3 regions of the Candidatus Thiodictyon syntrophicum genome follow, and region 3 is predicted to be linked to each of the others. Evidence: predicted binding sites of a transcription regulator. Region 3 holds the regulator's gene; each other region holds the start of a gene.
The links. The regulator sigma-54, encoded in region 3, starts transcription at its own class of promoters, with help from an activator protein. The targets are predictions, from matches to a motif close to TGGCANGNTNCNTGCTT.
Positions count from the first base shown of each region.

Region 1: the regulator sigma-54 is predicted to act here: its motif matches at 3,277-3,293, upstream of THSYN_RS10585 (PEP-CTERM sorting domain-containing protein).
Region 2: the regulator sigma-54 is predicted to act here: its motif matches at 4,160-4,176, upstream of THSYN_RS31825 (formylmethanofuran dehydrogenase subunit B).

Region 1 covers NZ_CP020370.1:2,516,921-2,522,213, forward strand. The annotation lists gene THSYN_RS10575 (Uma2 family endonuclease) at 1-814, opposite strand, end outside; gene THSYN_RS10580 (AAA family ATPase) at 1,000-2,778, opposite strand; gene THSYN_RS10585 (PEP-CTERM sorting domain-containing protein) at 3,475-4,011, shown strand; partial or broken gene THSYN_RS10590 (AAA family ATPase) at 4,227-5,293, opposite strand, start outside.
Region 2 covers NZ_CP020372.1:139,684-144,976, reverse strand. The annotation lists gene fhcD (formylmethanofuran--tetrahydromethanopterin N-formyltransferase) at 1-202, opposite strand, end outside; gene THSYN_RS31830 (formylmethanofuran dehydrogenase subunit A) at 510-2,177, opposite strand; gene THSYN_RS31825 (formylmethanofuran dehydrogenase subunit B) at 2,584-3,882, opposite strand; gene ppsR (transcriptional regulator PpsR) at 4,920-5,293, opposite strand, start outside.
Region 3 covers NZ_CP020370.1:471,369-476,661, reverse strand. The annotation lists gene kdsC (3-deoxy-manno-octulosonate-8-phosphatase KdsC) at 35-565, shown strand; gene lptC (LPS export ABC transporter periplasmic protein LptC) at 598-1,200, shown strand; gene lptA (lipopolysaccharide transport periplasmic protein LptA) at 1,197-1,826, shown strand; gene lptB (LPS export ABC transporter ATP-binding protein) at 1,823-2,548, shown strand; gene THSYN_RS02060 (RNA polymerase factor sigma-54) at 2,650-4,152, shown strand; gene hpf (ribosome hibernation-promoting factor, HPF/YfiA family) at 4,187-4,516, shown strand; gene THSYN_RS02050 (PTS sugar transporter subunit IIA) at 4,754-5,203, shown strand; gene THSYN_RS02045 (hypothetical protein) at 5,220-5,293, shown strand, end outside.

The sequences.
Region 1 (5,293 bases), 2.0 Mb from region 3:
GCTGCTCGGCGCGAGCGTCGGCCTGCTCGGCACGGGCGCGCTCCTGCGCGGCGCGAGCGTCCGCCTGCTCGGCACGGGTGCGCTCCTGCGCGGCGCGAGCGTCCGCTTGCTCGGCACGGGCGCGTTCCTGCTCGGCGCGTACATTTTCCTGCTCGGCACGGGCGTGTTCCTGCGCGGCGCGCGCAGCGGCCTCCCGCGCCTGCTCTTCGGCCTCTCGCGCCTGCTTCTCGGCCTGCCGGGCGCGGCGGGCCAGTTCGACCGGGCTCAGGAAGGGCCGGCCGGCGGGGTCGAAGATCTCCAGGGTCTCGGCGCGCAGGGCAAAGCGGATGCCGAGCCGGGGGCTGGTCCAGCCGTTGACGTAGGCCACGGGGGCGAGCCGCCCGTCCTGGCGCAGCCAGACCTCCAGACGGTTTCGCTCGGGGTCGTAGAGGTAATACTCGGCGGCGCCGTGGGTGTCGTAGAACTCCAGCTTGTCCCTGAGTTCCTTGGGCCCGTTCGACGGCGACTGGACCTCGAAGACCACTTGGGGGGCGATGCCGTCCTCCTCCCACTGTTTGTAGGACCCGCGCGGTCCCTTGGGTCGGCCGAAGACTACCATGGCGTCCGGGGCCATGGGGTTGGCGAGGCGCCGGTCCTGGACCGGATACCAGAAGAGGTCACCGGCGACGAAGACATCCGGCCGGTCGGCGAAGAGGATCTCCAGGTTCTCCTTGATCTTGACGATCCAGTCGAATTGCAGCGTATTCTCCGCCATCGGGGCTCCGTCGCTGTCGGGATAGGGGTCGGCGGGGTCGAAACGGGGCACTGGATTCATGGTGCTGGCTCCGGGCCGGGGGCCCTGTGTCGGTCTGAACTCGCTCTCCAGCATAGCAGCGGCAAGGGGAGAACGACACGGCGTTCGCGGTGTGACCCGTAGGGCGGAACGCGCAGCGGTTCCGCCATCGCCATCATGGGCGCCGCGGCGGATCCCCCCGCGGGCCTGCGCTCCCCGCTCCCCACTCACAGCACCCGCCACACCAGCCGTTCCACCCCCAGTGCGACCACGGCGAGTGCGCGCAGATCCGTGAGACCATGCCGTTCGCGCAGGGTCGCACCATAGACCCGCGCCTGCGCCGCCGCCTCATCCAGCCGGGCCGCGACCACGGGCAGGGCCGCCAGGGTCTCGCGCGACTGCGCCCGCACCTGCTCGCCGGTGAGACCCAGGTCCTTGAGCCCCAGATATTTGAACTCCAGCAACAGGTCCAACGCCTGAAAACGGCGCATGTCCGGGCGCACGATCAGGGCGAGATCCGCATAGCCCCGGTCGGTTTCCAATTCCGAAACCGCCATATAGAGCCGGTCGTCGAACAGCAGGGTGAGGAAGGCGAACTTGACCAGGAGTTCATTGGTCCAGCGGTAGTCGCGGTTGGACAGCACCCGGAAATAGCGTGACTCGATGAAGTCGCACAGGGGGGCCGGGTCGCCGCGCACGTAGAGGGTCTTGGCTGCAGCCTGCGCCGTTTCGCGCTCCTCGTAGCCGGGGAGCCAGAGGTCCCGTAACCGCTCCACATAGAGTGCCCGGGCGACCAGATTGGGGATCTTCAGCGCCAGTTCCCCGAGCAGGCCCCGGTCGGCCAGGGTCAGGACCCCGAAGTAATAGAGCAGCGAGGCCATGAAGGGCTGGTCCTTGACCGCGCGCAGCATGTCCTCCACCCCGAAGCGTCGGGCCAATTGCGGAATAACAACCTGATCGTCACCGCTCAAGGCCGCCACCAGCAGGTCCTCGCCGTGGGGTAGGCGGGCGATATAGGCGAGTTTGTTGCGGTCCATCGCCAGGTTTTCGTCGAGGAGTTGTCGCGGAGGCTGCCCCCGAAGGCTCAGCGCCTTCAGGAAATAGAGGCTCAAGGTCGGATTATAGACGCTCTCGGTGCCGTCCTCGCTGAAGCGATAGCCGTTATAGAAGGTGCGCATGGTCGCCAGCGCCGCGGCGGGCGACCAGGACGCGCCGTCGGCGGCCAGTCGTTCCAGCACCGTGGCGATCTCGGGCTCGGAGAAACCGCACAGGTCGTTGAAGTCCGGCGCCAGATAGATGTTCTCCCCGACGTTATAGCCGCTGGTCATATCGCTCAGGACCACCGGCGAGACCCCGGTGATGAAGACCCGGTCCAACCCCATACCGCCCGCCGCCGCCTTCACCATCTTGAAGACGGTCTTCAGCAACCCCTCGCCATACAGCAGCGATTCATAGTGCCCCTGGCCCCCGCTCTGACCAGGCCCGGCCATCAGCGCCTCATTGGCGAAGTTGTCGTATTCGTCGATGAGCAGATAGAGCTTGTGGGGCGTCTGGGAGACCGCCATCAGGGCCGAGCGCAGCGACGAGAGGGCGTTGTCGGCCTGGATCGTGATGACCGGGGGCATCCGCGCCTGATAGCGCAGGGCAAACTCTGCGATACAATCATTGAGATGCCGATGCAGCGCCGCCTCGATCGCCGTCACCTCACCCTGCGCCTTGACCAGCGAGAAGTCCCACTTCATCACGTAGAACTGGTTGTGCAGCGGCGTCGGGTCCCGCCCGATGGCGAGCCCCCCAAACAGGGCGGCAAACTGGTCCGCCCGATTCAGGTCGTAATAATGCTCCAGCATCGACAGCAGCAGGCTCTTGCCGAAGCGCCGCGGGCGGATGAAGATCAATTGCCGTCCGGCGTCCTCCAATTGGGGAATCCGGTCGGTGCGGTCCTGATACCAGTAACCCTCCTGGATCAGGGTGCCGAAATCGCTCAGACCATAGGGAAATTTCATGATGCCGATGCTCGCGTGCTGGATCAGGGTTCGCCGGTCTTGATCATCACTGCGGCCGGGCTGGGGCGGCCGCGTCGTCAGGCCATTGCCGCCTCACTGCATCAGGGCTGGAAGCCCTGATGACGCGGGCACCGCGATGGACTGGCCGCAGCGCTGATCGCGGGCGGGCCCGCCCCGGTGCGCGCCCGCGCCGGGCAGGGTGCGCGGGCGAGTGCGGCCTTAAGACGCCGACTCAGCATAGCACCCCGGCCGGACCGGCCGGCCCCCCGGGCGGTTGCGGCAGCGCCAGGATTCGACCTCCCGGGGCCGGGCCGGCTCTGGGACGGCCGACTTCAGTCGGCGAAAAGCCGGGTCGGTGTCAGCTTTTTTTACAGCATGGATTTCGCGGTTGCGTCGGCTGGCGCTTCAGGACACTTTCCGTTTTCCTTATGCGTCTCGTAAAAAATTGTTTTGGTTTGTTATTCTTGATGGCAGGGCAGGGCAGGGCAGGGCAGGATGTGGCGCGGATATTGCTTACTTTAAGTAGGGATCGCTCTCACCCCCGCGGACGTCACCAAGGGCCTGGGACCGGCCTGATCCAAGAACGACAAATCCTTAACCCACGCTCACGCGGGAGCCCCCATGTCCAACCTGAACCCCACCCACCCTTACCCGGCTGGCCGATCCGCGGTCGCCGCCCCACTGCTGGCCTCGGTCTTGACCCTGGCCGCCTGGATGCCGGCCGGCCCGGCCGCCGCCGCCATCGTCAACTACAGCATCGCCAATCCGGCCGCCGACGGCTGGACGGGCGGCGCCCTCACGATCGGCAGTCTGAGCGATTCGATCAGCATCCTGCCGAGCCTGATCACCGGGACGGTCAATGGTGTGACCTCGAGCTTCGTTCCGAACCGTGTCGGAAATGGCGAAAGCGAGCTTTGGTATTACAACAACGTCTCGGGAAACCATCTGGATCTGTACAGCACGGATTTTGGTTCCCTGACGGAGACCGCCGCGACTACCTGGCAGAATATCATCACCACCCGTGGCGGCACCTATGCGAATAACTATTTGTATTTTGCCTTCTCTGGGGCCTCGCCCTCGGTAGGCTCGGTCTATTCCTACGATAGCGGCAAAGGCACCTCCGTCACCTTCTCCGTCGAAGTCCCGGTTCCCGCCCCGCTCGCGCTGCTGCTCGCCGCGGTGCCCGCGGTGTGGCTCACGCGTCGCCGCCAGCGCAGTGTTCGGGCGGGGTGAGGGGTGACGCCGCCGTGCGTTGGCCGCGTCGGATCGTGAACTGACCGTCCCCTTAGCCCTCTCTCGTTCCCACGCGGAAGCAGGGGAATGCCGTGCGGGCGCTCCGCGTCCGGTCTTGGCGCTGGACGCGGAGCGCCCGCGCTTGCTCCCGTGCAGGAGCGTGGGAGCCAGAAGGCGTTTCGGGACGGGGCCCATGTCCTGTCCCGCCCTTAAGTTCACAGCACCCGCCACACCAGCCGCTCGACCCCCAATGCCACCACCGCGAGGGCGCGCAGGTCCGTGAGCCCATGGCGCCCGCGCAGCGTGGCGCCGTAGCCCCGCGCCTGCGCCGCCGCCTCATCGAGTCGGGCCGTCACCGCCGGCAGGGCGGCCAGGGCCTCGCGCGGCTGCGCCCGCACCTGCTCGCCGGTGAGTCCCAGGTCCTTGAGCCCCAGATATTTGAATTCCAGCAGCAGGTCGAGCGCCTGAAACCGGCGCATGTCCGGGCGCACGATCAGCGCCAGGTCCGCATAGCCCCGATCGGTCTCCAGTTCCGAGACGGCCATATAGAGCCGGTCGTCGAACAGTAGGGTAAGGAAGGCGAACTTGACCAGCAACTCATTGGTCCAGCGGTAATCCCGGTTCGACAGCACCCGGAACAAGCGTGACTCGATGAAGTCGCATAGGGGGGGCGGGGTCGCCGGTCTGGCAGAGGTGACGCGCCACCGCGACCATGCGGCTGCGATCCTCGTACTCCGGCAGCCAGGTATCGCGCAGCCGTTCCACATAGAGCGCGCGGGCCACGAGGTTCGGGACCTTGAGTATGGTCTCATTGTAGGGCGTCAGCCCCGCCAGGGTCAGGACCCCGAAGTAATAGAGCAGCGAGGCCATGAAGGGCTGGTCCTTGACCGCGCGCAGCATGTCCTCCACCCCGAAGCGCCGAGCCAGTTGCGGAATGACGACCTGGTCGTCGCCGCTCAAGGCCGCGACCAGCAGGTCCTCGCCATGGGGCAGGCGGGCGATATAGGCGAGTTTGTTGCGGTCCATCGCCAGGTTTTCGTCCAGCAGCTGGGCCGGCGGCTGCCCTTGGCGCCGCAGGGCATCGAGGAAATAAAGGCTCAGGGTGGGGTTGTAGAGGCTCGCGGTCGCCTCCGCGCTGAAGCGATAGCCGTTGTAGAAGGTCCGCATGGTGTCCAAGGCCGCGGCGGGGGACCATTCGCCGCCGTCCGCCGCCAGTCGCTCCAGTACCCGGGCGATCTCGGGTTCCGTGAACCCGCACAGGTCGTTGAAGGCGGCCTCCAGG
Region 2 (5,293 bases), on a different replicon from region 3:
CGTCCGGGGTCGCTTCCGGCGCAAGCTCAGACTCGATCCCCGCCTCCGCCCCGCAGCCGATGACCGAGGTGGCGAAGCCGGTCATGGTCTCCCCGGCGATCCGCGCCCAGCGGGGGTTGATGGCGGTGACGATGAGGCGCGCGGCCGTCATGCCGAAGGCCTCGGCGAAGGTGTCATCGATGGCGATGCCGTTCTTAAACATCCGCAGGGTCCCGAGAAGATGATTGGCCGCAAATGAACGCAAACGAACGCAAATGAAACACCATGCTGACGGTGACATTAAGCCCGCTGGGAAGCGTTCTGAAGGTCGCCCTGGCCGAGCGTTCCCAGGCTTGTCGAGAAAATAGGCGAAGCGCATCCGCCAACAGCAACCCTGAAGCGTTATCTACGGGACATTCAGCGCCGCGATGAGTCCGCCGGACCCAGCCCCGGACCTTATCCACCAGACACCAAAGTTCTTTCATTTGCGTTCGTTTGCGTTCATTTGCGGCTAATACTCCTGCTATCCCTCAGGCAACCCCGCGCGGCCGGCAGGGATGGATGTCGACCGGGCTGCCGATGCCCGCCGCCATCTCGGTGTCGGTGATCGCGAAATTGGCCAGCCGGATGCTGTGATAGCGGTCGAACCAGCGGCCGATACGCTGCTCGATCGCCGGGTCGAACTCGGGCCTGACTACCTGGGTGCGGCCCCGCACCACGCGGGTGACGGCGCCCTCCTCCACCACCACCTCGCCGCCCTTGAAGACCAGCATGGGACGGGCAAAGGTCTGTTCGGGGTCCGCCAGGTCGTGGTAGACGGTGATGTCGGCGCGCGCACCGGGGGCCAGGTGGCCGCGGTCGGCGAGGCCCAGGACGCGGCCCGGGGCGGCGCGGGTCATGATGGCGATCTCATTGCGACTGTATTCCCTGGTCAGTGAACCCAGGTTGGACAGGGCGGCGGCCTCGGGATTGATCTGGGCCAGACAGTCATTGCGGAAACCCCGGTCCATCAGCAGCCGAATGAGCCGCGGGTAGCTGGTGAAGGGGGCGCCGTTGGGGTGGTCGGTGGTCAGGAAGACCCGCCAGGGATCGTCCACCATCAGGAACAGTTCCAGGCCGATGGCCCATTGCAGCGCGTTGACGAAATTCTGGTCGCGATAGCGGAACGGCACCACCCCGCAGCCCGCGTCGCACTCGATGTCCATGCAGGTCCACTTGCGCGGGTGTGCGTGCTGGTGGTTGGCATACTGGCGCATGGTGTCGCCGGACACGGTCAGGGTCTGGCCGAACATCACCTGACCCACGTCGATGGTGACGTTCGGCCGGCGGTTGACCGCCTCGGCAATCACCGCCGCGGCGGATGAAAAGCGTCGGTCGCCCTCGGTCCCATAGCTGTGAAATTGGATATGGGTAAGATGGATCGGCAGTCCCTCGGCGGCGTCGATGGTGGCGAGCGTGGAGACCTGGTTACCCGGGATACCCAGATTGCTCGCGTGCACATGCAGCGGGTGCGGGACGCCCAATTCCGCCACCGCGCGGCTCAGGGTCCGCAGGATGTCGCGGGGGGTGAGCGGGTAATGGGGATGGCGTTCATCGACGTCGAGCTTGCGGGCATTGAACTTGAAGGCGTTGATCCCGCCCGGGTTGACGACCTTGATGCCGATACACTGGGTGGCCTTCAGGGTCCAGGCCACATAATCATTGATGACCTCCTGGCCCACCCCCTCGCTCATGAGTTGGAGCAGCAGGTCGTCATTGCCGAGCATGGCATAGCCGCCGGTGTCGAGCATCGGGGTATCCGCCATTTCCATGTGGGCCTGGCGGGCATTCATCGGCAGCACGGCCGGCTCGAAGGCGGTCGTATAGCCCATCTCCGCGTAGCGATAGCCGGCGGCGAAGGTCGAGGGCACCACCTGCCCACCCCCGGTGCGAGTCACTGCGGTACGGACACGGCGATGGGCCCGTTGATCCTCCGGCAGCATGGTGCGGGCGATGTTGACCTTGCCCCCGCCGATATGGGTATGCAGGTCGATGGCGCCGGCCATCACCAGCTTGCCGCGCAGGTCATGGGTATGGTCCGGGTCCTCCCCGGGCGCGGGCGCGACGAGTTGTCCGTCACGGATGAAGAGATCGCGGACCTCGCCGTCGATCCCCTGGGCGGGATCGTAGATCAGGCCGCCGACGAGCTTGGTCAGCATCTGTCTCCTCCTGTACCGATCATCGTAGTCACAGTGTCCGAAAAAGAGGGGTCGTCCGCAAATGAACGCAAATCGGCGAGGCCCGGTCCGCGCAGCGGACCCTACGGGCACGACGCCGCGTAGGGTCCGCTGTGCGGACCAGCACCCCCGACACGAGCGCCGTGGCCCGAGCAATGATCAAGGCCGCCGGATAACGAATCATTTTCATTTGCTCTAATTTGCGGACAAATATCTTAGTAATCCTAAAATCCACAGATGAACACAGATGAACACAGATTTTCTTTGAATTGTCATGCGCCTATCGCTGATGTCACAATCACCGGCAAGGTGAGCCCCCGCGCAAGCGTAAGTCAATGAATTATCTGTGTTCATCTGTGTTCATCTGTGGACAACTCCTCTCTCCAGGTCACTTGGCAGTGGCCCCAAGCCGCTCGCTCAGCATCCCGATCACCCCCGCCACCGACGCCAACCCCAGGTCGCGCACCTGCCCGAGCGGCAGGGGACAGACGGCATCGGTGCGGTACCAGTGCCCGGGGTGGTCGATCCCCGGCAGGCCCACCGGGATGAAGACCTCCGGCACCTGGCCACAGGGGAACCCCGGGTAACCCAAGACGATAGTCGGACACTTGGCTGTCGGCGTCGCGGCGGGGTTGGCGGCCGGCAGCGCCTGGACCCACAGCAGCAGGTCGGACTGCCCCTGCGCCAGCAGGTCCTGGTGGCGGTAGAGCAGCGGCTCGTAGCAGAAGCTGCCCTGTTGGCGACCGCTGCGCAGCGGATAGCCGGTCTGCCAGGTGCAGACCTGGTTGGCCGTCAGGTCCCCCAGGGTCCCGGCCAGGGGCAGCGCGGCGGCCCGCGTCGTGCGGTTGAGGTCGCGGACCAGTTCCACGAAGGCCTGGACCGTCAACTCCGCGTGGGGGAAGGCGAGTTCGCCCGCGGCCCAGGTCACCACGGCGTAGCGGGCGCCGCACAGCCAGCCCGCCAACTGCATCAGTTGCGCGCTCGCCACCCCGGGGATGGCATCGGCCCGGACCGGCCGACCGGCGATCAGGCCGCGCAGCAGGGCGCCGACCCCGGCCAGGTCCGTCAACGCCACCGGAATCAGGGTCGGGTTGGCGGCAGCAAGCTCGGCCGGCAGCGGACCGGCTTGCGCGGGGCCGAGCAGGACCAGACGGCGCTGCGCGGGCGGTGAGAAGAGGGCCTCGGGGGGCAGCAAGACACGCTCGCACAGTCGCGGGAAGCGGTGCGGGACCTCGCGGCCCAGGATCAGGATCAGGTCCGCCCGGTTACGCACCTCGGTCAGGGTCGCGGTCATCCAGCCGCCGTCCTGGAGGACCAGCAGATTGCGGAACAGGGCGTCAGCCGCGACGTGATCGAGCAGGGCCCCGCAGCGATCGGCCAGATCCAGCAGGGCGCGCATCCCGTTGACATCGGTCACCAGACCGCCGAACAGCGGCGCCCGGGCTGCCGCGAGCAGCCCGGCGGCCTGGGCCAGGGCCGCCTCGAGGGTCACCGGCTGGCCGTCGATCAGTGCGGCCCCGGGACCCGCGGCCATGGCCCCGGCGAAGGCGTTGCGGGCGGTCCGGCAGCCGTTCACCAGGACCAGGCCGGCATCCGGGCCAGCGGCGACGCTCAGGTCATCGCACGCGAGGCCGCAGAAGGGGCAGGTCAGGTTGCCTGGTGTCTGGGCGGGGTCACTCGTCCACATCGTGGTGCAGTCGCTCCGGGGTGTCCGCGGGTCTTGAGCCGGTACGCGGCCATTCAGCCCAGAAAGAGCAGTTCTCTCACAGAGACACAAAGATCACAAAGATTTTCAGAGCGATATGTCGGGCGAGGAGGTCACCCGGGCGGTGATCGGCCCAACACCTTCAATGATCTGTTTTTCTTTGTGTTATTCGTGTCTTTGTGAGAGCAATTGCCGGATTTGGGTTCAGGGTGCCCGGCGATTGGGTTGGGCACCGGGTCGCGAGCGATCAATGCCTGTTAAGCAAGAGCCGTTCCCACCGCCGAAACGCTGTGCGCAAGGCGCGATAGAACTGTTTTTCCTCAGGTCATCGGCGGCTTGGCGAGGCTCGGCAGCGACGGCGGGCGCGCGGGTCAGTGCCCTGTGTCAGACCTGAGACAGACTGCCCGCGCGTTGCGACGGCGGCGCGCGGTTCGATCATGAGAACAGCCGCCCGTCAATTGCTCCAATCGTTTGCCGCGTTGCCCGAGGCAAGCGGCGCGAGGTTCTGCTGGAGCTTCTGCGCAGCAGAAGACACCCTACGAGGCCCCGTCGGACCAGGATCTGATCAGCGCCGCGGACGCTATCTTTCAAGATCTCAATCGACGCGAGACGCCGGCGTGAAAGCACCCGGCCGCGGCGAGTGTGCTTGTGGTTGGGCCTTGAATTCCCCAGCAGTTGCAGCGGTGTGCCCGGATCGGGCGGCGGGACGGGGCATTCGCCCCGTCCCGAGCGTTTATTGCTGTGCTGAGCGCTGATGCGATTCAGCAGGTCGGGGAAAAACGTTTCGGACGGGGCGAATGCCCCGTCCGGCAGTTGAAACCCATCCTTACCCAGGGGTCTGAGCGTGCATCCTGATGGGTTTCGCTGCGCTCTACCCATCCTACGCGCTATGCGCTGCACTTCCGAAAATCCTGTTAATCCTGCGAAATCCTGTTAATCCTGTCCGTTTGTCGCCAGCCCGCACCATTGTCTATGCCTGATGTATGGCCTATGACTGGTCGATCTGAGGCGAACCCTCGCTACGGCAACACCGCCGGATCGGCCAACAGCTTGGGATCATCCTCCAACCCATAGCGGCCCAGCTTGACATAGAGGCTCTGGCGGCTGAGGCCCAACAACTCCGCCGCGGCGGTCCGGTTGCCGGCGGTCAGATCCAGCGCGGCCTCGATGTAGCGCTGTTCGACGACCGCGACCGTGTCGTCCACCAGCTTGCGCAGGGTCGTCTTGCCGATCTGTCTGGTCAGGGACTCCATCACCCCGTCCATGCCCCGCCCCTGGTCGGCGGCCGACAGGCGCCGGCTCACGTCGCGGATGAAGACACCGATGGTCCCGCCCTGTTTGCCGCCCCGGCCGGCGGCCGATATCTCGGCCTGGACTTCGGTGCCGAGGTCGC
Region 3 (5,293 bases):
TTCGGCCAAGTGGCCCTTTTTTGGTTAATGGATCATGCAAGATATTCTGGAACGGGCGGCGCAGATTCGGCTGGTGATCTTCGACGTGGACGGGGTCTTGACCGACGGCAGCCTGTACCTGGGCGACGACGGCCTGGAATACAAGGCATTCAACGCGCGCGACGGTCACGGCATGGTGCTGCTGCAAGAAACCGGCGTGAGGCTTGCCGTGATCTCCGGGCGCCGTTCCGAGGCGGTGCGTATCCGCATGGAGGGCCTGGGAGTGGCCCACGTCTACCAGGGTCAGCGCGACAAACTGCCGGCCTATGAGGAGCTCAAGCGGGCCTTGGGGCTCACGGACGCGGTGATCGCCTACGTGGGCGATGATGTCATCGACCTGCCGGTCATGCGCCGGGTGGGACTGGCGATCGCCGTCGGGGATGCCCATCCCCTGGTTCGCCAACACGCCCACTGGTGCACCAGTGCCCCCGGCGGACGGGGCGCGGCGCGTGAGGTCTGTGAGCTGGTGATGACGGCCCAGGGCACCCTGGAGCCGATCAACCGCGGCTACCTTCAGGGCGCCTGAACGCAACCCGATGCACAGCGAGGTGACAAAGCGTGTGGACGACGCGACAGGGGCGCCTGGCGATGGTCTTCGCCATCCTCGCAGGCGGGGCCTGGTGGCTGCTGCGCAGTCTGAGCGAGGAACCGGCCGCGCGCGTACGCGAGCGTGCCCCTGACCACATGGTCTGGGACCTCGACGCCATCGAGACCAACACCGACGGACGCCCGCAGCGGCATCTGGTGGCCGACCAACTGCGCCAGTATGTTGCCGAGGACCTGGCCGAACTCGACCAGCCGCGCCTGACCCTGCTCGACCGCGAGGGCGGACCGCCCTGGAAGGTGGAATCCAAACAGGGTTTCCTGCTGTCCAAGGGCGAGGAGATCGACCTGCGCGACGAGGTCCGGATCGAGCGGGCCGGTGCCGGTCCGAACCGCTCGTTACGACTCGCAACCTCGCAGTTGCGGCTCTGGCCCAAGCGTGAATACGCCCAGGGCGATCAGCCGGTGAGACTCGCGAGCGACAACGACTGGCTGACCGCCGCCGGCGTGCGCCTGTGGTACGCCCACCCGTCCCGGGCTGAGTTTCCCGGGCGCGCCCACATCTTTGTCGCTCCCACCCCAACCGAGAAGGGGAATGCTGGTTCAGCCGCCCCATGAACGCCAGACCGATGATCGCCACCACCGCGCCCCGGGCCTTGCCCGTCCTGGCCGCCGCGCTCTTGACCCTGGGTCTGGGCCTGACGACCCGCAGCGCCGTCGCGCTGCAGAGCGACGCGGCGCAGCCCATGCTGATCGAGGCCGACCGCGTCGAGGTCGACGAGGGCAAGAGCACCAGCCTTTATCTGGGCCAGGTCCAGGTCGACCAGGGGACCATGCGCCTGCTGGCCGACCAGGTCACGGTCCACCACCGCAGCGACCGCCAGATCAAGTACATCATCGCCCGGGGCGAACCGGCCAGTTACAAACAGCAACTGGACGGCGAGCAGGGCGAGATGCAGGCCTTTGCCAAGCGCATGGACTACGACGCGGACCGCGACGAGCTGATCCTGACCGGCGAGGCGCTGGTGATCCAGGGCACGGACCGCATCGCCAGCGAGCGGATCGTCTATGATCGGGCCCATGCACGGGTGCAGGCGGGAGGCGACAGCCGGGTGAAGATCCAAATGACGCCGCAGGCCAAGAAGGACGGCAAGCCGCCGGCGCCCGGCACCGCCGCGGCACCCCCGGCGCCCCCGGTACCCACCCCCAAGGCACCCCCGCCCGGCAAGCAGGGCGGCGCGTGAGCACCCTCTGCGCCACCCACCTGAAGAAGCGCTACCGCAACCGCCAGGTCCTGCGGGACGTGAGTGTCGAGGTGAACGCGGGCGAGGTGGTCGGCCTGCTCGGCCCCAACGGTGCCGGCAAGACCACCTGTTTCTATCTGATCGTCGGGCTGATCCCGAGTGACCACGGACGCATCGAGTTGAACGGCCGCGACCTCACGCAACTGCCGATGCACGCCCGCGCCCGGGCGGGACTGAGCTACCTGGCGCAGGAGCCCTCGGTCTTCCGTAAACTCTGCGCACGCGACAACATCCTGGCGATCCTTCAGACCCGCCGCGACCTGAACCGCAACCAGCAGCGCGAGCGTTGCGAACAACTGCTCCAGGAACTGGGGATCAGCCATGTCGCCGCCTCACTCGCACTCAGCCTGTCCGGCGGCGAACGCCGCCGCCTGGAGATCGCCCGCGCACTCGCCGTGGACCCGGTGGTGATGCTCCTCGATGAACCCTTCGCCGGGGTCGACCCGATCGCGGTCGGCGACATCAAGGCCATCGTCGCGCACCTGCGCGAGCGCAACATCGGCGTCCTGATCACCGACCACAACGTCCGCGAGACCCTCGACATCTGCGATCGCGGCTACATCATCAGTGACGGCAGCATGATCGCCGCCGGCACTCCCACGCAACTGCTCGCCGACCAGCAGGTGCGCGAGGTCTACCTCGGCACCGATTTCTCCATGTGAGCGCCCCAGACCATTCCGCCATGGCGCCCGAATAGGCTAGAATCAAAACAGGCACTCAACTTGCTAGACTCGATCGGTCCACCCCACACGCAGCCCCCGCGATGAAGCAGTCCATCCAGCTTCGACTTGGTCAGCATCTGTCGATGACGCCCCAGTTGCAGCAGGCGATCAAGCTCCTTCAGCTATCCAACCTGGAGCTCCAACAGGAGATCCAAGAGGTCCTGGACAGCAATTTCATGCTCGAGGAGGGCGATGAGGCCGACCGCTTCCAGGCCGCCGACGCCGCCGACGCCCGCCTGGTTCAGGACGCCACGCCGGAGCCGACGGCCACCGTCCAGGAACAGACGATCGAACGCGAGGTTCAGGGCGAGTCCAGCGAGATGCCGGACGAGCTCCCGGTGGACACCCACTGGGACGATGTCTACGAAAACTATCTCCCGAGCGGCAGCCAGGGCAGCGACGACAACGACTTCGACCCCTTCTCCCAGCAGAGCCGCCCGGAGACCCTGCATGACCACCTGATCTGGCAGCTCAATCTGGCCCGGCTCAGTGCGCGCGACGAGGTGATCGCGCTCGCGGTGATCGACGCCATCGACGGCAACGGCTACCTGCGCACGGACTGCGAGGAACTGCTGAGCACCCTGGGCGACCCGACGATCGCCCCCGAGGAGGTCACCACCATCATCCACCGGGTCCAGTCATTCGACCCGGCGGGGGTCGGCGCCCGCGATCTGCGCGAGTGTCTGTTGCTGCAACTGCGCCAGTTACCCCAGGGCGCGCCGACGGCCCCCGGCCAGACCACGCCGCAGGCGCTGGCCATCGCGATCTGCGCGGACGGGTTCGACTTTCTGCCCCGCAACGACGTGGCGGCCCTGGCACGCCTGCTGGGCGCCCCGGAAGCGGCGATCCACGCCGCCCTGGAGGTGATCCGGCACCTGAATCCCCGCCCCGGCACCTTGATCGCGGAGACCGCGTCGGAGTACGTTGTACCCGACATCTTCGTGCGGCGTGTGGAAGGTGTGTGGCAGGTCGAGCTGAATCCGGAAACTACGCCTAAACTAAGAGTGAACGCCGACTATGCGCGGCTCATCCGGCGCAGCGACCAGAGTGCGGACAGCATTGCCTTGAAAAGTCACCTGCAAGAGGCCCGCTGGTTCATCAAGAGCCTGGTCAGCCGCAACGACACGGTCCTGCGCGTCGCCGCCAAGATCGTGGAATTGCAGCAGGAATTTCTCGAACGCGGTGAGGAGGCCATGAAGCCGCTGATCCTGCGCGACGTCTCCGAGGCGCTGGACCTGCACGAGTCCACCATCTCGCGGGTCACCACCCAGAAATACATGCACACCCCGCGCGGGACCTTCGAGTTCAAGTTTTTTTTCTCGTCCCACGTGAACACGGCGGCCGGGGGCGAGTGTTCATCCACGGCCATCCGCGCCCTGATCCGCAAGATGATCACCAATGAATCGGCCCGCAAGCCCTTGAGCGATAGTCGGATCGCCGACGAGTTGGCCGATCAGGGCATCAATGTTGCGCGACGCACCGTCGCGAAATACCGCGAGGCGATGGGCATCCCACCCTCGAACGAACGCAAACGCCTGGCTTGACAGGCGGTTTGAAACCAGAGGAGAAGACCAGACCATGCATATCAACCTGACGGGTCACCATATCGACGTGACCGAGGCCCTCAAGGGGTACGTCGATAACAAGTTCGAGCGCCTGGCTCGCCATTTCGACCACGTCATCAACGCCCACGTCATCCTGACGGTGGAGAAATTGGCCCAGCGCGCCGAGGCCACCCTGCATGTGAACGGCGGTAAGCTGTTCGCCGACTCGGTCCATGAGGACATGTATGCCGCCATCGACACCCTGATCGACAAGCTGGACCGCCAGATCCTGCGCCACAAGGAGAAGAAGGCCAGCCACCGCCCGGTGGCCGTCACCGGCACCAAGCCCGGCGAGACCGAGTAAGGGCGAACCCCGATAAACCACAGGGTCGCACCCGGGCCGGCACGCACGGACACCTCGGACACCCGTTCGAGGTGTCTTTCGTTGCGACCCGGGGCCATCCGAACCAGTGTGACGGGCGCGTGCGTCCCGCACGACCAAGAGGAGTCAGCCGACATGACCCGCACCCACTTGCGCGACCCGCGCCGCGGTACCTGCCGCGCCGTCCGGCATTGCGTCCGCGGCCAGGAGCGGTAGCCGATGTTACCGCCCGACTTCATCAACGAACACCGCATTGGCCGCGGTCTTGAGATCGCGAGCAAAAAGCGTCTGCTCGAGACCCTGGCCCGCCTCCTGGCCACGGACCATCCGCAGTTGAAACCGGACCTGATCTTCGAGCGTCTCCTGGAGCGCGAGCGGCTCGGCAGTACCGGGCTCGGGCACGGCATCGCCCTGCCCCACGCCCGCGTCAAGGAGGCCACCCAGTCCCTGGGCGCCTTCGTCTCCCTCGCCCGCGGGGTCGATTACGACGCGGCCGACGGGGAGCCTGTCGATCTGGCCTTTGCGCTGCTGGTGCCCGAGACCGCCACCGAGGAGCACCTGCAACTCCTGGCCGAGTTGGCCGGCCGCTTCAACGATCCCGCGGTGCGCCAGCAGTTGCGGCAGGCGGGGTCCGCCGCCGCCGTCCTGCGCGTCTTCGGCGTCGCCTAGCGCACGGCGCCCCATCATGGCCGACAGCCTCCAGTCACTCATCCGGCACACCGGGCCCCGCACCCGGCTGCGCTGGCTCACCCCTGAGCC